3 regions of the Paenibacillus mesotrionivorans genome follow, and region 1 is predicted to be linked to each of the others. Evidence: riboswitches for the same ligand, from Rfam matches in the RefSeq annotation. Region 1 holds a riboswitch; each other region holds the start of a gene.

Region 1 (7,452 bases):
CTTGGGGGTTGTGGTGGGTGTAGCCGGCTCCCATCTGGGACTGCCGTGGCTGGACCCGGTAGCCGCCCTGGTGGTCGGCGTCATGATTGCCAAAACGGCAGTGGAGATTTTCAAAACAGCCGCCTACAACCTGACCGACGGCTTTGACGAGAACGAGCTGGACTCCTTCCGCCAAACTGCCGCCGCTACACCGGGTGTGCTGGATATCAAGGATATTAAAGCCCGGTTCCTCGGCAGCAATGTGATGGTAGATATGGTGGTGCTGGTGAACCCGCAATTAAGCGTGGCCCAAAGCCATGATATCTCCGATGAAATAGAACGGCGGATGCTGGAGGAGCACCGGATCTTTAATGCCCATGTCCATATCGAACCCCACGATGAGGATGACGAAAAGCACTGCTACGTTTAAAAGGATTTATGCGCCGCGCCTTGAGCCGGCGCTTTTCCATAACAGGAACAAGAGATACGGCGTACCCACCAGTGCCGTCACCAGCCCCGAGGGAATTTCCTTCGGGGCTATTATGGTTTTGCCGATGAGGTCGGCCAGAACCAGGAACACAGCGCCCAGGAGAGGCGCCAGCACAAGCAGCCGCCGCTGGTTCTGCCCCGCGGCAAGCCGGGCGGCATGGGGGGCCAGCAGGCCGATGAAGCCGACGGTGCCTACATAGGCCACCGCCACAGCGGCAGCGGCCACCCCCAGCGCCGCAGCCAGCAGCCGCGTCTGGCGCAGCCGGAGGCCGAGGCCTGTAGCGACGGAGTCGCCGAAGGCCAGCAGGTCCCAGCGGCAGCCCAGAAGCCAGGCCGCCGGCAGGATCAGGGCGGCGCCGATGCCCAGCCCGGCGAAGGCCTCCCAGCCCCGGGCATAGGTGCTGCCCGCCAGCCAGGCCAAGGCCGGAGCCGCTCCCATGGCGGAGCGGATGACCAAGAGCTGGACCAGCGCTGCGCCTGCGGCGGAGACGGCGATGCCCACCAGCGTCAGCACGGTGGGCGCCAGGCCGCTCCGGTACGCGAAGCCGCAGACCAGTGCCGCTGCGGCGAAGGCCCCGGCCGCGGATGCCAGCGGCAGCGCCGCTCCGGCTGCTGCCGGCCACAGCGTGAGGAGCAGGAGCGCCCCGGCGCCTGCTCCCGAGGTGATGCCGACCACGGACGGGTCTGCCAGCGGGTTGCGCACGGCACCTTGGAGCAGAGCTCCCGAGGCGGCCAGGAGCGCACCCGCCGCTGCGGCAGCCAGCTCACGGGGCAGCCGCAGCTGGAGCACAATGTGGCGGGAGAGGCTCTCCCCGCCCCCGCCCAGCACCCGCAGCACCTCTGCGGGTGGAACCCGGACGGCGCCGAATACGATGCCGGCCACCAGGGAGGCCGCAAGCAGCAGCGCCGCCAGCAGCACCCAGAGGCGGAAGGAATAGGCCGCTTCCAGCCGGGAGCGAAGAATGTAGGCTCCGCCCGGGTGGAGCGTTTCCTCCCGGCGCGCTGCCTTGCCCGCCAGCCAGGCGGCGAGGGGCAGCTGCCATCTGCCGCCGCCGGCGCTTATGCCGGCCTGCCCTTCGGCGGCGCCCTTGCCCCGGGTTTCCCGCAGGGCCAGGGCGATCAGGCAGGGCGCCCCAAGCGCCGCCGTAACCGCACCTGCCGGAAGCTCACCCAGTGTGCTGATGAACAATCGGGACACCAGGTCGGCCGCACTTAGAAGGGCGGCTCCCCACACGGCTGCGGCAGGGAGCAGAAGACCATGCCGCTTCAACCCCAGAAGCCGCACCAGATGCGGCGCCATCAGGCCGATGAAGCCGATGGGTCCCACCACACTCACTGTGACAGCCGCCAGCAGCACGGCCAAGGCTAACGCCGCACCGCGCACCAGTCCCACATGCTGACCCAAGGAACGGGCCGTGTCCTCCCCCAAATTCATCACATCCAGCTTGCGGGAACACATCCACGCCGCCAGCAGCCCCAGGACAATCCAGGGCCAGGCGTACCGGACGCCGCTCCAGTCATTTTGCTGGAGCAGACCGGAGCCCCACACAAACAGGCCGCCGGTTTCATTCTCGAACAGCAGCTGGAGCATGCCGGTGAAGGAGGAAATCACCAGCGTGACGATCATGCCGGAGAGCGCCATCCGGACGGGGGTGCTTTTCCTGCCCCCGGCCAGAAGATACGAGAGTACCGCCGCCAGGCAGCCTCCGGCGAACGCCAGAGGCAGAGGCGCCAGCTGCGCCATCGACGGGAAAAACACCGTTCCCGCCACCACCACAAAAAACGCACCGGCATTGATCCCCATGGTGCCGGCGGAGGCCAGCGCATTGCGAGTCACCGTCTGCAGCAGCACCCCGGTCACCGCCAGGGCGCTGCCTGCCAGCGCGCCAATCACCGCCCGCGGCAGGCGTACGCCGCGGACTAACTCCTCCGCCGCTCCTCCTCCGGCGGTGTGGAGTAAAGCCCTTATGGCCTGGCTGAAGCCGATGCCGGCCTGGCCCTGGCCCAGTCCGGCCAGCATGCAGGCCATAAGCAGCAAAAAACCGGCGGCCATCACCGCCGCCGGTCTGCGGAAAGATGACCGCCGCTCCATCATTTGGCCAACAGTTCCGCAGTTTGTTCAACAAATGCCTTGGCGGAGAGGGGACCGCCGAACAGCCAGGTAGCAGGGTCGAGACCATAGGTCCGGTTCTCCTTGACGAAGGATAACCCCTTCCACGCCGCATTGTCCTTCAGCTGCTTCTCGAACACGTTGTCCTCCTTCTGCACCACGTACAGGAAGTCCGCCTTCTCCAGCGGCAGCAGCGCTTCAACAGAGGTTTGCGTATACCCGTACATTTCGAACTTCGGCGCGTGGTAAGCATTTTTCAGCCCGATACGCTCCAGGATTTTTACCGCTGTGGAATTATCCGTAAAAATCCGCAGCACCGCCGCATTTTGATTGGAATACGCTTGGGCCAGGGCAAACTCGCGCCCTTCCTTGCCGGCAGCCTTCAGCTTCGTTTTGGCTGCGTCATACGCCTGGTTAAGGCCCTGCAGCACCTTTTCCGCCTCGGCGGATTTGCCGGTGAGATCGGCGATGGTTTTGAAGGTATTCTCCATCTCCGTGTATTGGTCCATGGTTCCTTCCGCCGGGTAGGAATTAAACGCCAGCGTAGGCGCGATCTGCTTCAGCTTGTCGTAGCTTCCTGTAACCCGGAACTGGGCGGCAATGATCAGATCCGGCTTTAATGCGGCGATGGCCTCCAGGTTCGGCTCCTGGCGGGTGCCCACATCCACAACGTCATTGCCCAATGCCGCATTGGTGGTAATCCACTTCTTGTAGCCCGCCGTATCCGCTGCTCCCACAGGCTGAATGCCCAGCGCGATCAAATCCTCTGCATAGGTCCATTCCAGCACCACAATGCGCTTGGGTGTACCGGTAATTTCGGTGCTGCCCATGGCGTGTGTAACGGTTTTGGTGGCAGGCACTGAAGCGGAGGCAGCCGGAGACGGAGATTGCCCGGAGGCGGAGCCCGTTTGCTCCGGTGAAGCGTTATTGGATGTGCCGCAGGCTGCCAGAAGCGCAAACGACAGCAACGCCGACAGCAGTATCCCTTGTTTTTTCAGTGAAATAGACATGAATGATTCCTCCCCATTTATGTAACCCGTACGCCGGGTGATCTTGCTATTTATGCATGATTGGCAGCGGCACCGCGTCTCTTCTCCCGCTCCTCCTCGGTTATCTTCGGACAGGCAAAGCAATAACCGTGTCCCGTATCCGTCTTGTAGGCAAGACAGCACGAGGCCTTCAGCCTCACCTGGCCGTCCCCCTTGAGATTGCGGGTCAGCCGGAATTTGATTTGGAACGGGTTACCCGGACGCCCGAACACCTCCGGCGGCAGCCGGTTAACCAGAATATCCGCCACAGTCTCCAGTCTGGCCTTCAGCACCGGATCTGTCTCCTCGGAGCGCCACTTGTCCAGAATATAATGGAGCCCGGAGCCCATCAATGCCCAGATGGCACCAGGCGACACCCCTCCCGCTGCCGCAACGGCATCCACCACCGGACGGAGGCTTTGGCCATAAAAAGCGGCAAGCCCTTGCAGCATCTGCTCCTCATCCCCTTCGGCCGGGAGTGTCACAGGATCGGGACAAACCAGCCGGAAGGACATGGATGCCCCATAGGAGGCCTCTTCCATCTGGAGAAACACACCCTCCGGCGTCAGCCGGAGGTCCAGCCGGTCATGCCACATGGCATATGCCACAGCTGCACCCAAGCGCCCGAGCCACGAGGCAAAATAGGTAGCGCACACATCCGGGCTTTTCGCTTTGATCCGGGGGCCATATACCTCCACAAACTCCTCCGCCCCTACCGTGGATGCCAGACATGCCAGCTCCAGCATCAAAAGCGGCTTGTCCGCACGTCTGTCCGTCACGCCAAACATCGTCTCGTACGTAGACAGCTCGATGGATTGCATGAATCGCCTACCTCCGCTCCACATTCTATGGTTGATAATTATTATCATTTAAACAAATCAAATGATAATGCCTATCACTCTCTCGTGTCAATAAAAAGATGCCCTCCGGCCCGAAAAAATCCAGCTGCGCACTTCGAGGCGGCCGATTGCCGATGTTTGATTGCCGGATAGACTCAATTTGCCTCTGATTGACGATCGAAAGAAGCGGCCTCCTCTCCAGAACCAGCCCCTTCAACCGCAAAATGTTTTGGCCGTCTAAATCAGCCCCTCCAGTCCCTAATGGTCACCCACCTCAAACCAGATCTCAGCAACCGCTAACGGCTTGCCCCCCCTCCAACCGCTAACGGAACTCAAAAGCTCTTAGCGGCTGAAAAGGGACCAATTTGATTTTTAACGGAACTCAACGTCCCTTAGCGCACATTTTGCCCTTCATTTGCACCCCCGGAGCCAGCTAAGAGTCTCTCAGTTCCGTTAGCGCGCCAAAGCGGCGGATTCCGGCCTCTAAGCGTCGCACAGTTCCGTTAGCGATGGCGGCTGCTGGGCCGGAGGGATTTCCGCCGATTGCCGCCAAGTGCCGGCCCAAAAACATTAGCTTGGCCTCCTAACCAGACATCCGGATTGGCCCCCCCACTTTCGAATACACAAAAAAGCCCCTGCCAACCACGCCTGTGGTGACAAGAACTTTTTGGGTGTGTGTTCTTTTGTAAAGTGTGTGTTCTATTCTGAAGTGTTTGTTCTATTTAATAAATTTTTTGGCCTTCTCGACCGCTTCATCCTCGGTCGCACCGGTGACATACCGCCCGTTGACGAATATAAAGGCGCTGCGGGAGCAGGGGCCGCAATAGGATTTGCAGCCCACCTTAATATCCGCATCCGGCGACAGCTTCTCGAGCTTGGGAAGAAGTGTTTTGACCCGGGTATGCTTGCATTTGTCGCAGATTTGGATGTTGTTCTTGGACATTAGTGATCCCCGGTGTTTCCTTTGGAGGGATTGGTGATGGCGAAGCCTTCCTGAGGCACGTAGAAATAATCGACGCGGATCCCGTCCAGAAGGGGCTCATCTTTGTCCAGAAGCACAGTGATTCCCTTGTCGGTCTCAATCACCGCATCATTTTCCTTGGGTGTATCCAGGTCCATGCCGTAATGGGCATGATCCCCGTGCTTATGGGTAACGAACACCCTCAGCTTCAGCTCTTTATTTTCTTCCTTCTCCAATTCTTCAAGAATCTTTTTGGCCGCGTTGCGGGAAATTTTACAATTCATCTTCCACATCTCCTTCTTTGCAATCCGCTTGTACATCCCCCATTGTATATGATAATGCTTTTTTGAAGCAACTGGAGTTGTCCGGTTCCCCTTCCCACCTGCCCTGCCTTGTGTTATGATGGGTGCAGCAAAAGTTCATAAGTTATTCACACTAGGGGGGCCGCAAGGCTGAGACGGATGTTGATCCGGACCCTTTGAACCTGATCTGGGCAATTCCAGCGTAGGGAAGTGGGAACGAGATTGGGCTACACCCGACGACGCGACTGCGGCAGCAACACCATCCTCTCAGGATGCTGCGCACCGTCCTCCGCCAACGGCGAGCCGATTCCACCGATTCCAAACTGTCCCTTTTCCAGGGGACAGTTTTTTTATTTTCCCTACTCCAAAAAGAAAGGCGGTGATTCCGGTGACTTCCCCGAAGCTGCATATGATCACGGGAGGCAGAAACTTCGGCGCTTCCCTCCATGCGGCCGCCCAGGCTGCCCCGTGGGTAGATTACATCCATCTGCGGAATAAAGCTGCCTCCGCCCGCGAAATGGAATCCTGGGCCCTGCATCTCCTGCAGGGTGGCGTGTCCCCGGGCAAGCTTGTGATTAACGACCGGGTGGATGTGGCGCTGGCAGTGGGAGCCTGCGGAGTCCAGCTGGCCTGGCACAGCCTGCGCCCCTCCACGGTCAAAACCCGGTGGCCCCATCTGCTGGTGGGGGTTTCTGTACATACCCCCCAGGAGGCGGCCGAGGCATTCGCAGAGGGCGCCGACTATGTGCTGTTTGGCCATGTATATGATTCCGCCAGCAAACCGGGTGTCCCTCCCCGAGGTCTCCGCCTGTTGGAGGAAACCGTCCGTCTAAGCGGGAATCATCCTGTCATAGCCTTGGGCGGCATCCAGCCCGCCCATATTCCCGGGCTGCTGCGTACCGGGGCAGCCGGTTATGCAGTGCTCTCCGGCATCGGAGCAGCCGCCGATCCTGCACAGGCCGCCCGGGACTACCGCGACGCAGCTTTAAAAGGAGGTGATCTCCCATGATGCTGATGATTAACGGCCAACCCTTCCACACTCCCGAGGATTGCTCCAGTATGGCCGACTTGCTGGCCTTGCCGCAATGGCGGCGGGCGATGGTGATTGTGGAGCTGAATGGAGCTGTGCTGAACAGCCGGCAGTATGACGGCACTGCTTTGACCGAAGGCGACTGCATCGAGATGGTTCAAGTTGTAGGCGGCGGGTAACACCCTTTTTTCGCCCTGTCCTTTTCCACCCATTATAAGGAGGTTTTTATCCATGGAGGATTTGTTTCATATCGGAGGCCAGGCCCTGTCCAGCCGTTTGTTCATCGGCACCGGCAAATACAGCCGGAACGCACTCATTCCCGAGGTAGTCGCCAATTCCGGCGCACAGGTCATTACCGTTGCCCTGAGGCGGGTCGACCCCTCATCCCAGGAGGAGAATATTCTCACTCATATTCCCAAGGAAATGGTGCTCTTACCCAATACCTCCGGAGCCCGTACAGCGGAGGAGGCGGTTCGCATCGCCCGTCTGGCCAAGGCGGCGGGAATGGGCAACTGGGTCAAAATTGAAGTGATCAAGGACCAGAAGCATCTTTTGCCCGACAATGCGGAAACGGTGAGAGCGACGGAAATTCTGGCGGAGGAGGGGTTTGTGGTGCTGCCGTACATGAGCCCCGATCTGTCCGCCGCCGTCAGGATGCGTGATGCCGGAGCGGCTGCCGTCATGCCCCTGGGCTCCCCCATCGGGACCAACAGA
Region 2 (7,452 bases), on a different contig from region 1:
GTATTTCCAGCAGATTGGCGATTCCCCGGACAGGCAGATACGTGGTGCCCTCGTAGGTAATGGGAAGAACCTGGTTGCCGTCCGCATCCTTCAAAACGGCAATTTCTCCATTGAATCTAACCTTCAGCTCTCCATTCAGGTAAGCCCGGATTTCCTGAAGCTGCGTACTGGCTAAAGCGCCTGCTGCCATACCAACCAAAAGAAGCAGGGTTCCTCCGAATGTGACCAAAAGCTTTTTCTTCATAAAAAGACTCCTTTCCGCCTGGAAAATAAATTTTGGTGATTATAATTATTTCAATATTATAATAAGTTGGCACAATTTCACAAGGGAAATTGAGGATATGGCGCAGGAGCAAACGAAAGGGGTATGAGGATGGCAGTAAAAGAGGTTTTGCCGTTTGGCGATCCCATTCTGCGGAAAACCGCCAAACCTGTGGAGGAGCTGACGCCCCGGGTGCTGCGGATGCTGGACGACTTGGCGGAAACACTGTATGCGGCTGACGGCCGGGCGGGTTTGGCCGCTCCCCAGGTAGGTCTTTTGCGCAGACTCATTGTGATGGACTGTGGGGATGGTCTGGTGGAGCTGATCAATCCGGTTATCCTGGAGCAAAGCGGGGAACAGATGGGAACCGAAGGCTGCCTGTCCTACCCCGGCTACTACGGCAACGTGAAACGGGCCAACCGGGTAAAGGTGAGCACCCTCAACCGGCAAGGGGAAACGGTCATTATTGAGGCGGAGGGGTATTTGGCCCGCTGTATCCAGCATGAGGTGGATCATCTGGACGGGGTGCTGTTTATCGACCACATGCAGGAGCAATGGCTCTTCCATGAATCCGGCAGCGGCCGGGTGCCGCTATTGCAGGTACTGAAGCTCAGCAGACCTCTCTGACCGGGGGAGTCCTGGTGAAGGGGTAGCTATGGACATCTCCCGGCAGGATGGGTATGCTTAGAAGAGATATGCGGTGCGCCGCAAGAATAGACAGGAGGCAGGTACAAGTGAGCAATATCGGAGTATGGGAAAATGCGGAGCCGGGCGTAAAGCGTTGTATTCTGAACGCAGTGGGCAGCCTGATGATGATGGAGGTGCGTTTTGCCAAGGGGGCGGAAGGCTACGAGCACAGCCATCCCCATGAGCAGATGAGCTATTGCTTGCGCGGACGGTTTACCTTCCGTATCGACGGCAAGGAAACGGAAGTATCCGCCGGTCAAACCATCGCCATTCCCAGCAATGCCAAACACGGGGTGACAGCGCTGGAGGAGGACTCCGCACTGCTGGATACCTTCACACCCATCCGTCAGGATCTGGTGAAGTTCTAGGATTGTATAAGACGGCTGCTTCGCATTGCCAAGCACAGGCCTTCTTGGTAAGATGATCGTAATTGCATATGAAGCATGGGAGTCCGCAGGAGCGGGCTGAGAGTACGGCTGTCCGCCGTTTACCATTGGAACCTGTTGGATCATGCCAGCGTAGGGAGCTTGCCCGTTTTGAGGCGCTTTGCTATTGGCGAGGCGTCTTTTTTGCGGTTCACGCGTCCGGCTAGCTGGACTACCGATAATGAGGAGTTGGCGGAAAATGGAATTACATGAGCTGGAGCAAAACCTGATGAAGGTACGGGAGCAGAAGCCCCTGGTCCACAACATCACCAATGTGGTGGTGACCAACTTTACGGCGAACGGGCTGCTGGCGCTGGGGGCATCCCCGGTTATGGCGTACGCCAAGGAAGAAGTGGCTGATATGGCCAAAATCGCCGGTGCCCTGGTGCTAAACATGGGCACCCTGGATGAAACCGTGGTCCACGCCATGCATGTGGCCGGCCGTTCGGCCAACGCTCATGGCGTGCCGGTGGTTTTTGACCCCGTCGGCGCAGGCGCCACCCCGTACCGGACGGATACGGCACGGAAGATGATGGACGAGGTCAAGGTGTCCATCCTGCGCGGCAATGCCGCAGAGATCGCCAACGTGATCGGCGAATCCGGCACGATCAAGGGTGTGGACGGAGGCGATACCGCAGCGGATGCGGTGGAGCTGGCCCGCCAGGCAGCCCGGAAGCTGGGCTGCGTGGTGGTAGTGACCGGCGCCGACGATATCGTAAGCGACGGCAGCGTCACCTGGAAGGTCAGCAACGGCACCGCCCTGCTGACCAAGGTTACGGGCACCGGCTGCCTGCTCACGTCTGTGATTGGAGCCTTCGCCGCGGTAGAGAAGGACCTGGTCAAGGCGGCGGTATCCGCCCTGGCCTACTATGGCGTAGCTGCCGAGGAAGCCCTGAAGGTATCCGGCGGCGACCGTCCCGGAACCTTCCAGACGGAGCTGTTGAACCAGCTCCATCAGGTGGAAGGCGCCTTCGTCAAAAAAGCGGCCATCCTGGCTCAGGTAGAGTAGGCCTGCAAGCAGCCCGTCACAAAAAAAGGTTGTCCCAAACGTCATGAGCATGACGGGGACAGCCTTTTTTTCGTGTTGGAAGCACCTGCGTAAGACCATGGCTTCAGGACTTCTCTCCGCCGCGCTCCACCTTACCCGGCAAATCCTCCTTCAGACGGTCCATCAATGCGGCGGTTTCTCCTGAGTCGCCCTGGCAGTTGATCCATTGGGCCAACCCTGTCAAGGCTGCCACCTCCATGTCATCCTCTGCATCCCCGCGGCCCGCTACAGTGGCATCCGCCTCCGGAAAACCCGTGCCTGCGTGCTTTTGCTCCTCTTGAAAATCTGGGGACAAGCTCTCCGCCTCCTTTCACACACATCTTTACCCATACTATGGCTTGGCGGCCAAGGTTCTATGCGCATGCCAAAACGCCGCCCGGCATAACCCAGGCGGCGTTCACTATGCAGCAAATCAGCCGATGGCGTACAGACCGGGGCCAGTCAGGGCCAGAGCCACTGCTACTGCAATCAGCAGGAGGTTATATTCATAACCGCCTTTATCGGTCCAATAACCGTTGGGGCCGTGAACCTTCACAATGGCCACCAGCATCGTGCCTGCGATGAGCACTGCGGCTACCGGCAGCCACAGACCTGCGGCAAACAGAAGGCCGCCTGCCAGCTCAGACAATCCGGCCATCACAGCCATGGCCACACCGGGTTTCATACCGATGGATTCCATCCAGCCTCCGGTGCCTTTGGGGCCGTATCCGCCGAACCAGCCGAACAGCTTTTGCGCCCCGTGCCCCATCAAGGTCAATCCGACCACCAACCGTATAATCAACAAACCTGCATCCAACATTAGAATTCCTCCCTGATTATCTTGTGTTTTTGAATTAACTTACTTTATGTAAGTATAATAGCATGAGCGACTTACTTTTGTAAAGTTAATTATTATATATTTTAGTGGGCGATTTTTTCTGCCTGTACATCCAAAGAAAGAATCCCTGCTTCCGAAACATTCCAGTGGATGAAAGCGTCTTTATTGGTAGAACAGAGGGCTTAGCAGCGGCCAGGGGTGTCCTGTCCGTGAAATAGCCCGAGAGAGGGAGGTTTACCCTCATGGTCCAATCTGGCAAATATGCTGCGTTATTTATCATATGGATTTTGGCAGGGGCGCTTTTATTCGGATGTGAACGGGAGCAACGGATAGCGCCGGAGGAGACCCCAGCCTCATCCTTGGCCCCGTCTCCCGTTCCTACAGCCGCCCCTCCTGCACCGGCGGCCTCCGCCCCAGCAGCGGAACCGGCCTCCCAGGTCCGGGTTCCGGTAGCCTCCGTTGCCGCCGGGCGGATATTCGATGCCGCAGGCTACGGCAGCAAGCCGGGACTATCCTTTGCCGTTGACCGGGACGGCACTGCCTGGCATTGGGGCTGGGGCTTCGGCTCTCCCGAGGCGGATACCGGGCCTAAACGGGTAACCGCTGACAGGCCGGTGACGCAGGTGACCCAAAATTATCTGTTGGGCAAAGACGGCCATGTTATGAAGCGGGGAACCAAGCAGCAGGAGGCGCTTCAGCAGGTGGAGGGTTTGTCCGAGATTATATCCATCCAGCAGCTGGATGAGATGTTCGGCACCCTGTTTGCCCTGCGCAAGGACGGAACGTTATGGTACTTGCCGAGAGAAACGGGAAAGCCGCTGCGCTTCGGCAATTTTTCAGGGGTATCGGCTATATACGGAACATCCTTTTCGCTTTTTGTGCAGGAGCAGGAAGGCAGGCTGTGGTATGCGGCAGGGTTAAGCGGGGATATTCTGAAGCCGGAGAATCATAAAGTGCTGCTGCTGCAGGGAGTTGCATCGGTAACGGTCGGTTATGAGGATGAGGCGCTGATCCGGCTGGATAATAACGAGGTTTTGCGCTATCTTCCCCGTGAGCAAAAGCTTGCAGCAGAGCCGCGGCTTGCCGGTGCGGTGAAGATGGCTGTAGCCGGTGAAGGCACCTATCTGTTCACCCGCAGCGACGGAACCGTATGGGGCTTCGGGAAGAATGGGGACGGACTTCTGGGGCCAGGCACTGAAACGGTGCTGGACCCTGTACAAATACAAGGGCTTGAAGATATTGTCGGTCTTGAAGCGGGCAATCATCATGCCTTGGCCTTAGATGAAGCAGGCCGGGTATATACCTGGGGCCGGAATATGGACGGCCAGCTGGGCAGGGTTCCGGTTATTTTGGACCGTTGGAAGGACATGGGGGAGCTGACCGGCGTCCGCAAGGCCGTGGCTGCCTCCGGACGTCCCTATTTTATTATGGAGGACGGGACCCTGCGCGCCATGCAGCCTGACCGCACCTTCGGGCCAGTACCGGGAGTGGCGGAGCTTCAGGAGCTTCAATTTGTCCTGGGTTATCCCGTTACGCTGGATAAGACAGGAGCTGTCCGGCTGTGGGAGAAGGATTTCTCCTCTTCCCAGCCTCTGACGCTCACCAATCCGGTGAAACGGATGGCTGCCGGCGGGGACCGGCTGCTGCTGCTGGACGACCGGGGCAAACTGGACCTGGTATTTTTGCGTGAGGCGGTGGAGAGCATGGGTCAAGAGGCTGGTGCAGCCAGCCCTAGTACCACCGGGCTTGTGCCTGCTGGGGCGGAAAAGCTGGCCGCAGAAGGGGGCTGGACCGGGCGGATCCGTTCCCTCTACGGGAATCCGTATGTGTTTATGGCGCTGACGGAGGACGGAAAGGTGTTTTATGCCGACCGCAACAAGGAGGGCGGGTACCGGTTCCGTTCCATCATGGGGACTAATCCCGTGAAGGAGCTGTCGGTTGACGATTATGTGCTGCATACCGCCGAGCCGCTGCAGGTATGGGCGCTGGAGGAAACCGGTGATCTCCGGGAGATCCGGCTCGACATGGAGATGGAATGGAGGAATAACACCGGCAAGCTGGAGATTCTGTCGGTGACCCCTCAGGTGCAGTCGGCCCATGCCCGGAACATCACCCGCATCAGCGGAAGCCTTCAGGTGCATGCTGACGGGACAGCCGGCGAGGACCGCCACAAGCTGCGACTGCAGGCACAGCTGCCCGCCCCGGTTAAGCTGCTTTCTTCTTTCTACAATTACAATATCGAAGGGCCGGGGCTGCATTATCACGTGCTGGTGAATGAGCATAACCAGGTTAGCCTGCTGGGGTATAACCCCTTCGGGCAAATCGACCCCAAGCCGGGTATCGTTCCGTTCCCCTGACAGCCTTGGCGTCAGCTGGTGATGAAATCCCCGCCGTTAACATGCATGGTCTCCCCGGTCACATAGCGGGAGTCGTCAGACGCCAGATACACATAGGCAGGAGCCAGCTCGAAGGGCTGGCCTGCCCGTTTCATGGGTGTTTCGGTGCCGAACACGGACACCCTGGCGGCGGAGAAGCTTGAGGGGATCAGCGGTGTCCAGATAGGGCCCGGAGCCACCGCATTGACGCGGATCCCCTGCTCCACCAGGTTCATGGCCAAGGAGCGGGTAAAGGACACAACCGCACCTTTGGTGGCGGAATAGTCCAACAGGGTCTTTTCTCCACGGTAGGCGGTTATGGAGGAGGTATTAATGATGGAGCTGCCGGCCTTCAAGTGGGGCAGGGCCGCCTGGGTCATGAAGAAATACGAGTAGACATTGGTGCGGAAGGTATGCTCCAGCTGCTCCTCGGTAATATCCGTCAGCTTCTCCTGAGGGTACTGCACCCCGATGTTGTTCACCAGAATATCCAGTCTGCCGAAGGTGGCAATGGCGCAATCCACTACCTCCTGGCAGGCTTTTTTGGTATTCAGGTCGGTGCGGATAAACAAGCAGCGGCCTCCCAGCTCTTCGATCCGCGCCTTGGTTTCCTCTGCATCCCGCTCTTCGTACAGGTAAGGAACCACCAGACAGGCGCCTTCCTTGGCAAAAGCAACCGCTGTTGCCCGGCCAATACCGCTGTCGCCGCCGGAAATAATAGCTGTGCGGCCCTTAAGCTTTCCGCTGCCCTGGTAAGCCGGATTTTCGAAGATGGGCCTGGGGTTCATGACATATTCCAGTCCGGGCTGGACCGGCTGGTGCTGGGGAGGAAAGGACAACGGCTCTTCCTTGCATTCCGTCTTTTTGCCGTAATACGGGTAAACGGGGTAACACTCCATAACGAATAACCTCCGCATCATAGGGGATAAATGCCTATGCCTTCACCATATTCCCCGGAGGCAGTCCAGGTGAATGGAACCGGTGGGAAACGGTGGGCGGAATAAGGGAGATTCCCCAATTTTCCAGAGGTTGGTGTGGATAAAAACGGGACAAAATGTATAAGAATTCACCTATTCTATATTTTCTGCATAATAAAGGAATTACTAAAACGATGTCGAATTATTACGCAGGTCAATGGGCGCAAAGACCTATACACATTGTGAGGACAAGGTCGGATTGCGGGAGACGATAACATGAAGCAGGATGATTTTCTCGGCATGAACAACCGGCGGTGGAATCGGAAGTCTCTCAATTCTTTCTGGTGGGTATTGCTTCTGGTCCTTCTGGCGGAGGAGATTATGCTGCTCCTCAGCAGGGGAGGCGGCTGGGAGGCCCAAATGAGATATATGCTGATCCCTGGCGGCATCAATTTTGGCATTCTCTGTCTGGGTGAGCTGCTGTATTTGCGGCTGAAAAGCGCCTACCATTGGGTGGTGGTCGGCATGACCACGCTGATTTGCACCGTCCTGATCGTGGCTCATCATAGCCTGGACTATATCCAGGCCCTTTGGATTTTGCCGATTGTGGTTTCCATTATGTATTTCCAGCGGCGGTTGGTGGTATATACCGCGCTTATGAATTTGTCGGCGTTCCTGATTGCCACTTCCCTTTTTCCGGCGCTCCGTGACCGGACCTCCCTGGTGGAATGGCTGGTTATCCCCCTTATTCTGGGTGTCTCCGCCTTCGTGGCGATGAATTCCATGGAACGGGGGATGGAGCTTCTGCAGGAGCTGCGGATGGAATCGGTGGATAAGCAGAATCTGATGATCCAGAATGTGATCAAGGATAAGATGGTGAGGACCGACCCGCTGACCGGCCTATATAACCGGGCGGCGCTG
Region 3 (7,452 bases), on a different contig from region 1:
CGAGAACATCCAGATGATGTATTGGCATGCGCATACGGGAGGTTTGGGCGGGCTGGCGGAGGCGCTGTTCCGTTACTATGAAGGGCTGATGGAGGATTTCCGCAGCAACGCCCGCAAGCTCTACGGCTGCCGGGGCATCTATATTCCCGCAGGCACCACCCCGGGCAACGGTTCGCCCAACCAGATTGTGCCGGTGATCCTGAACTGGACGGGAGCGGCCGCCTGGCTCGCCCGTCATTACGACGAATATTACCGGTATACCGGCGATCGGGATTTCTTGCGGGATAGGGCGATGCCGTTTATGCAGGAGGCACTGGCCTTCTATCTGGACTTCCTGGTGACGGACGAAAACGGGATTTACAAGCTGTATCCGTCCGTGTCCCCGGAAAATACACCCTTGAACTACATGCCCGCCGACGGCAAACCGCTGGCCCATCCCATGCCCACCACCATCAATGCCACCATGGACGTGGCGCTCCTGAAGGAGCTGCTGTCCCATCTGATTGACGGCAGCCGTGCCTTGGGCGGGGACCCGGCGGAAATTGCCGAGTGGGGCGCCATGCTGGAGCGGCTTCCCGCGTACCGGATCAACGGCGACGGGGCGGTTTGCGAATGGATCCATCCGGATTTTGAGGATCGTTACACCCACCGGCATCTCTCCCATTTGTACCCGGTTTTCCCTGGCCACGAGGTAACCCGGGAGAAGAGCCCGGAGCTGTTCCAAGCCTTCGAAACAGCGGTGCAAAAGCGGGAAATCGGCGCCCAAACGGGCTGGTCCCTGGCCCATATGGCGGCGGTTTATGCCCGTCTGGGGGATGGCAGCCGGGCGCTGGAGTGTCTGGATTTGCTCACCCGGGCCAGCCTGCTGCCCAATCTGTTTACGCTGCACAATGACTGGCGGGGAATGGGCGTCTCCATGAATATGCCCACTGCCCCGGTTCAGATGGACGCCAACATGGGCGTGATCAACGCCGTACAGGAAATGCTGCTGCAGGCGTCGCCGGGCATGCTGAAGCTGCTGCCCGCTCTGCCGGATCGGTGGAGGCGGGGCAGATTGGCGGACTGGCGCTTCCATACCGGCCGGGTCACCCTGGAATGGGACTTGGATGCGGGAAGCTTCCATGCCGAGGTTACAGCAGACCGGGATACCGAGCTGGTGGTCCTGCTGCCGGATTGGGCGGTTTCTGCGGGTGTCGTGCTCGCTGGCCCGGAAGGGGCAGCTGCTGCTCTCGGACAGGGGTCGTTGGAACAAGGGAGCTCCGGACAAGGAGCCAAGGGGCAAGGAACCGAGAGACAAGGAACTGCCGGACAAGATATTTCGGGACAGGACGTCTGCGGACAAGGGGTCTCTGGGTACAAGCTGCTTCTGGCGCAGGGTTCTCCTCCTGTGGTATTCCGCACCGTCTCTGGTTCTTGCTAAAACCATATCAACACCGATGCCCCGGCAAATTAACGCCGGGTGTCGGTGTTTTTTTGGGGTTAGGGGGAAACAACAGCTGCATGTTTGCGAAAGATTCCGCGTTGGCACAGGTGTTTTCACCGCTGGGCGCTGGGCCTGGATAGCTGTTCTTCGACGGCTCTCCGCTGGCTCTCTGCCGGCTCTTCGACGGCTCTCCGCTGATTCTCCATTGGCTCTCAGTGGTCTAACGGACCGAGGAACCGCTATATGGTGCAAAAGCGTAAGTTTAGCGCGGCAAAGCCAGTAATAACATCTCTTGTGTCCGCGAAAACGGCAAACGGTCGCTTTGAAGCGAAATAGCAGCTCTCCTGTCCGTAAGAGTTTGTGAGGGTTCACCAACATTCCACGCAATCCCGTCCCAGTCATTCGCCCGCCCCACCAACACTATCCAGTCCCTTCCCAGCCATTCACCCAACCTGCCTGCCTTCGCCTCTCTACACCCCGCCACAGGCTTTTCCAGCCGGGTTTCCTTCTGTTCTCATAATGCTCCGGGGACAGGCATAGGATGAACTGACGGCTCATAGAAGGGAAGAGGCTTCTAAAGGAGGGCGAGGCAGATGGAGGTAAAGGCCAATGTGCAAAGAAGGCGGCAAAGCCGGTTAAGGGAGCTTCAAAGCCGCAACCAGGAACAGCCGGGAGCAGCTTCTGCTCCTGTGGCGGGGCAGGGGGCCTCACCGGCGGATCGATGGGTGGGACCACCCCCGGTGCCCGGCCAGTGGCCGGATTTACCCGCTTCCGCAGACGATGGTTCACGGGGCAGCAGCGGGGCGCATCCCGGTCTGCCGTTATATATGCGGGGTCAGCCGGAGAGCGGGCATGGCGGCGATCCGGAGCTGGCCTGGAAGGAGCGCCAAAAGCAGCTCTTGGCCTGGTATGCGGAGGAGGAGCGGAACGGGCCGGGCGGCGGCCCCTCTGAACGAGAACGGTATAACGGGCATTCACCGGGACGCGGGCCTTTCTTCCGATTGTTCCAGGCGAAGCTGGTATTGGCGGGGGTTCTTTTTGCGGGAGTATGGGGGATGTTCCAGTGGGATGCCGGCTGGACCCGCAGGGCTCAGGCAGTGGTAACGGAAGCGCTGACCCAAGAAATGGACTTCAGCCGGGCGGCGGCCTGGTACCAGAGCACCTTCAGCGGAGCGCCATCCTTCCTGCCCGCCTTCGGCGAACGCCAGAATGCGGTGAAGGTTCAGGCTCCCGGATCAGCATCGTTACTGGTGCAGCCGGTGCGGGGAACAGTAATCAAGCCTTTTTCCAATAATCAGGAGGGGATATGGCTGGCGGTTAAGCCGGACGCCCAGGTGGCGGCGCTGGATCAGGGCAGAGTGGAATTCGCCGGCCCGAAGGAGGGCTTCGGCTATTTGGTGACCATCCGCCATTCCGGCGGGCTGCGGGTTTCTTACGGCGGGCTGAAGCCGGCCCAGTGGCAAACCGGGGATTGGGTCAAGGCCGGAGAGGTCATCAGTCATGCCCTGGCAGAGATGGAGGCCGCTTCAGCCAATGTGTATCTGGCGGTTATGAAGGATGAGCGATTCATCGATCCCCTGGATGTGGTAACCTTTGATTAGATGGGGAGGTATTGTATACAGGCTTCATCCGTTGTTCCTCATCCTGATGCTGTTCTCCGTGTGGACGGGCTACTTCGCGGAAATGCTGACCTTATTCGGGGTAGTAACCATCCATGAGCTGGGCCATGTTGCCGCAGCAAAGGCCTACGGCTGGCGGATCAGGCGGGTTCAGCTGTTGCCCTTCGGCGGTGTGGCCGAGATGGAGGAGTCTGCCAATGTTCCGGCCAAGGAAGAGATGGTGGTGGCGCTGTGCGGACCTCTGCAGAATGCGTGGATGGCCGCTTTTGCCCTCTTGATGCTGGAATGGGGACCGGGACAATCGGCGGATTATTGGGCATATTTCCTGCAGGCAAACCTGATGATCGGGCTATTCAATCTGCTTCCGGTTCTTCCATTGGATGGCGGGAAGCTGTTGCTCGGCATGCTCAGCTATCTGCTGCCCTACCACAAGGTGTTGTCGGCGGTCCTGCATACCAGCCTGCTGCTGTCTCTGACTATGGTGATTGCAGCGCTGGCGCGTTATGCCGCAGGGGGCATCCATCTGAATCTGCTGGCTATCGGGCTGTTTTTGTTTTTCAGCAACTGGTACAGCATCAAGCATTTGCCTTATCAATTCTTCCGGTTTCTGGTTAGCCGGGAGGCAAGCTGCCTCAGGATGCAGCGGGCCGGTCACCCTCCCCAGATGCTGGTGGTGCCCTTCGACCAGGAGCCCGCCCATGTGCTGCGCCGCTTCAAGCGGGAGCGGCATCATCTCTTGTATATTGTGGACCGGACGGGAGACGTGCTGCAGGTATGCCCGGAGGACAGGCTGCTGCGGGCGTATCTGTCCCGGATGTCCGGCCCGCCGGGAGGCCGTGGGGGAATAGGACCCGGGCGAAGCCGCGGCAAGGGGGAAAAAATCGGTTAGTGTGGTCACATTCCTCTTATGCTACAATATCTACATGGAGAAACAGGCAATGAGGTGAATAGCGTATTGAAAAGGATTGTGGTTCGTTATGAGTCCGGCGCCAGCTCCGTTGCGTTGATGGAGGACGGAAGGCTGGCCGAGTTTTTCGTGGAGCAGCCGGCGGAAGGGGAACGGGCCGGCAATATCTACAAGGGCAAGGTTGTGAACGTGCTGCCGGGGATGCAGGCGGCGTTTGTGGATATCGGATTGCGCAAGAATGCGTTTCTCTATATTGATGATTTGCTGCCGGTTCACCTGGAGAAGAAACCCAAGGTCAAACCCTCCATCACCGAGCTGGTGCGGGAAGGCCAGGAAATCCTGGTCCAGGTGCGCAAGGAGCCGCTGGGCACCAAGGGCGCCCGGGTGACCACCCACTTTACGTTGCCGGGGCGTTGGCTGGTGCTTTTGCCACATGCGGATTATGTGGCGGTCTCCCGCAAGATTGAGTCCGAGCCGGAGCGGGCCCGGCTGAAGCAGATCGGCATGCAGATCAAACCACCGGAGGACGGGATTATTATCCGCACCGTGGCCGAGAATGAATGCCAGGAGTCCCTGCAAAAGGATATGGCCATCTTAAGCGACATCTGGGCCAGCCTGGTACGACGGGCAGACGTTGCTGAAGCGCCGGCGCTTTTGTACCGGGACCTGGGGATGATTCCCCGGCTTGTCCGGGATCTGTTCTCCGACTCTGTGGAGGAGCTCATTATTGATGACGGGCGTTCCGCCGACGAGATCGGCGCCCAAATCTGTGCCATGGCCCCGGAGCTCCAGGACCGGGTCAAGGTGTATGAGGGACCGGAGCCGGTGCTTTCGCATTACGGGATTGAGGAGCAGCTGGAGCGGGCCTACAAGCGTAAGATCTGGCTGGAGAACGGCGCTTATCTGGTGATTGACCCTACTGAAGCCCTGACGGTGATTGATGTGAACACCGGCAAGTACACGGGAACCGTGGATTTGGAGCAGACGGTTTTCGAAACCAATATGGAGGCCGCGGAGGAAATTGCCCGGCTTCTGCGCCTGCGGGATATGGGCGGTATGGTGATTGTCGACTTCATTGATATGGCCGAGGAGAAGCACCGCCGCCTGGTGACGGACAAGCTGGAGACCTGCATGAAGAAGGACCGCACCAAGGTGCAGGTGGTGGGCTGGACCAAGCTGGGGCTGGTGGAAATCACCCGGAAGAAGGTCCGTCCGGCGTTGGACGAGCTTCTGACGGAAACCTGCTCCTGCTGCGGAGGAACGGGTCGGGCGCCGATTAAGCACAGGCCCGGTCACGCGTAAGCCGCACGTTTCAATTGCCAACCGGTCGCCTATCCGGTATAGTGGATGTAACTGAATATATGTTTACGGGGGCTGGATATAGTCCGGCTGAGATTGGAACCGATTGTTCCTGACCGTTAATCTGAACCAGGTAATGCTGGCGTAGAGAATACAACGAAACCACACCCTTCGTCTATTCTCGGAGGGTTTTTTCTTGCGCCAAGAATCCATTTTTTTGGAAAAAATAGGTCGAAGGGGGCGTACATATGGGAGAACCGGAAGCACGGCAAAAGGCGGAAATCCTGGACGGGGCAAAGCTGCAGCATGCCGTTCAGCGGATCAGGGGAAGCAGAGACGAACTGCTCGCTATACTGGAGCGGCTGGTGGGATATGCCACGGTCAGCCCTCCTGCCCGGAATACGGCCGTTGCCCAGGATTTTCTGGCTAATGAGCTGGAGGCGGCGGGTTTTGGCATCAGCCGCTGGGAGCTTTATCCAGGGGATCCGGTGGTGGTCGGGATCAAGCCGGGAGCCCGGCCGGACAGCTGCCGCAGCCTGATCCTGAACGGGCATATGGATGTGGCCGAGGTGGGAAAGCCCGGGGAATGGTTGGGTGATCCCTTCAAGCTCCATGTGGACGGTGATTGGGCCGTTGGCCGGGGCACGGCGGATATGAAGGGCGCTTTAGCCGCCGCCTTGCTGGCCATCCGCATCTTGAAGGATGAAGGCATCCTATTGGGAGGTAACCTCCAGTTCCAAAGCGCCGTAGGCGAAGAGGCGGGCGAAGCCGGCACACGCTCCATCACGGAGCGCGGACTGGCCGACGGGTATGATTATGCGGTGGTGATGGACACCAGCAATCTGGCCATCCAGGGCCAGGGAGGCGTTATCACCGGCTGGCTGACGGTTCAGAGCCCCCAGGTGCATCATGACGGGATGCGGGCTAGCATGCTTCATGCCGGAGGCGGTGTGTTCGGCGCCAGCGCCATCGAGAAGATGGCGAAGCTCATCGGCTGCCTCCAGGAGCTGGAGCGCCACTGGGCGGTAGTGAAGCAGTATCCCGGCTTCCCGCTGGGAGTCACCACCATCAATCCCGCCGTAATCGAGGGCGGGCGGCATGCCGCTTTTGTGGCGGATAGCTGCCGGCTGTGGATCACGGTGCATGTTTATCCGGATGAGGATTACCAGGCAGTGACCCGGGAAATCGAGGAACATATCCGCTATGCGGCCATGGCCGATCCGTGGCTGAGGGAGCATCCCCCTACATTCCAGTGGGGCGGGCGTTCCATGATTGAGGACCGGGGGGAAATCTTCCCCTCGCTGGAGCTGGACCGGCAGCACCCGGGCTTGGACTGTCTGGCTGGATGTCATGAGGAGGCGGCTGGGCGGAAGCCGGAGATCAGCATGAGCCCATCCGTTACTGACGCAGGCTGGCTGGCGGAAGCGGGTGTGCCCGCGGCGATCTACGGGCCGGGGCTTCTGTCGGAAGCGCATGGAGTGAACGAGGGTGTGTCCGTGGCTGAGCTGTTAACCTTTGCCGAAAGCCTGCTCCGTTTTATTGCCGTCTGGTGCAACAGCCCCAAAACCGAAGGGAGAGAAGATCAATGACACGGTTTACCGATACGCTGCATGACGCAGCCTATACCATCTGGCAGGCCAGCCATCAGCATCCTTTTTTGACGGAGCTGCGGGACGGGACGCTGGCTACCGAACGGTTTGCCTTTTATATGAAGCAGGATTACGCCTATCTGAAGGAATATGCCAAGATGTTCGCCTACGGCAGCATCAAAGCCAAGGATCTTGCCACCATGGGATTGTTTGCCAAGCTTCTGGACAGCACGCTGAATGTGGAGATGGAGCTGCACCGCCAGTATGCGGAACGGCTGGGCATTCCCCGGCAGGAGCTGGAGGATACCAAGCCCGCACCTGTCACCACAGCCTATACGTCCTACCTGCTGAACGCAGCAGCGGCGGGCAATCTGGCGGAGCTGACCGCCGCGCTCCTGCCCTGTACATGGAGCTATTGCGAGATTGGCACTGCCATCGCTGCCCATCCGGGGTCATTGGAGCATCCCTTCTACGGAGAATGGGTGGAGATGTATGCCTCCGAGGAGTTCGCCAAGCTGAATGAATGGTGTATGGAGTTGATGAACCAGCTGGCCGAGGGGCTTCCAGAAGGGGAGCTGGCGCTGCTGACGGAGCGGTTCGTAACCGCCTCGCGCT

What was found. A riboswitch is a leader RNA that binds a small molecule or an ion and turns the genes downstream of it on or off. The one in region 1 is predicted to bind thiamine pyrophosphate.
Region 2: another riboswitch for thiamine pyrophosphate. It lies ahead of thiM (hydroxyethylthiazole kinase); the one in region 1 lies ahead of ACI1P1_RS19365 (thiamine phosphate synthase).
Region 3: another riboswitch for thiamine pyrophosphate. It lies ahead of ACI1P1_RS21415 (acetylornithine deacetylase); the one in region 1 lies ahead of ACI1P1_RS19365 (thiamine phosphate synthase).

Annotation. Positions count from the first base shown of each region.
Region 1 covers NZ_JBJURJ010000013.1:96,211-103,662, forward strand. The annotation lists gene ACI1P1_RS19335 (cation diffusion facilitator family transporter) at 1-409, shown strand, start outside; gene ACI1P1_RS19340 (iron ABC transporter permease) at 416-2,563, opposite strand; gene ACI1P1_RS19345 (ABC transporter substrate-binding protein) at 2,560-3,588, opposite strand; gene ACI1P1_RS19350 (hypothetical protein) at 3,639-4,427, opposite strand; gene ACI1P1_RS19355 (YuzB family protein) at 5,164-5,388, opposite strand; gene ACI1P1_RS19360 (iron-sulfur cluster assembly accessory protein) at 5,388-5,690, opposite strand; TPP riboswitch at 5,834-5,934, shown strand; gene ACI1P1_RS19365 (thiamine phosphate synthase) at 6,097-6,717, shown strand; gene thiS (sulfur carrier protein ThiS) at 6,714-6,917, shown strand; gene ACI1P1_RS19375 (thiazole synthase) at 6,970-7,452, shown strand, end outside.
Region 2 covers NZ_JBJURJ010000011.1:136,532-143,983, reverse strand. The annotation lists gene ACI1P1_RS17450 (hypothetical protein) at 1-244, opposite strand, end outside; gene def (peptide deformylase) at 374-889, shown strand; gene ACI1P1_RS17440 (cupin domain-containing protein) at 997-1,317, shown strand; TPP riboswitch at 1,383-1,491, shown strand; gene thiM (hydroxyethylthiazole kinase) at 1,574-2,383, shown strand; gene ACI1P1_RS17430 (hypothetical protein) at 2,487-2,717, opposite strand; gene ACI1P1_RS17425 (DoxX family protein) at 2,835-3,221, opposite strand; gene ACI1P1_RS17420 (RCC1 domain-containing protein) at 3,482-5,596, shown strand; gene ACI1P1_RS17415 (SDR family oxidoreductase) at 5,608-6,513, opposite strand; gene ACI1P1_RS17410 (GGDEF domain-containing protein) at 6,808-7,452, shown strand, end outside.
Region 3 covers NZ_JBJURJ010000015.1:75,977-83,428, forward strand. The annotation lists gene ACI1P1_RS21395 (glycosyl hydrolase family 95 catalytic domain-containing protein) at 1-1,420, shown strand, start outside; gene ACI1P1_RS21400 (peptidoglycan DD-metalloendopeptidase family protein) at 2,017-3,024, shown strand; gene ACI1P1_RS21405 (M50 family metallopeptidase) at 3,017-3,931, shown strand; gene ACI1P1_RS21410 (Rne/Rng family ribonuclease) at 3,998-5,251, shown strand; TPP riboswitch at 5,307-5,416, shown strand; gene ACI1P1_RS21415 (acetylornithine deacetylase) at 5,497-6,837, shown strand; gene tenA (thiaminase II) at 6,834-7,452, shown strand, end outside.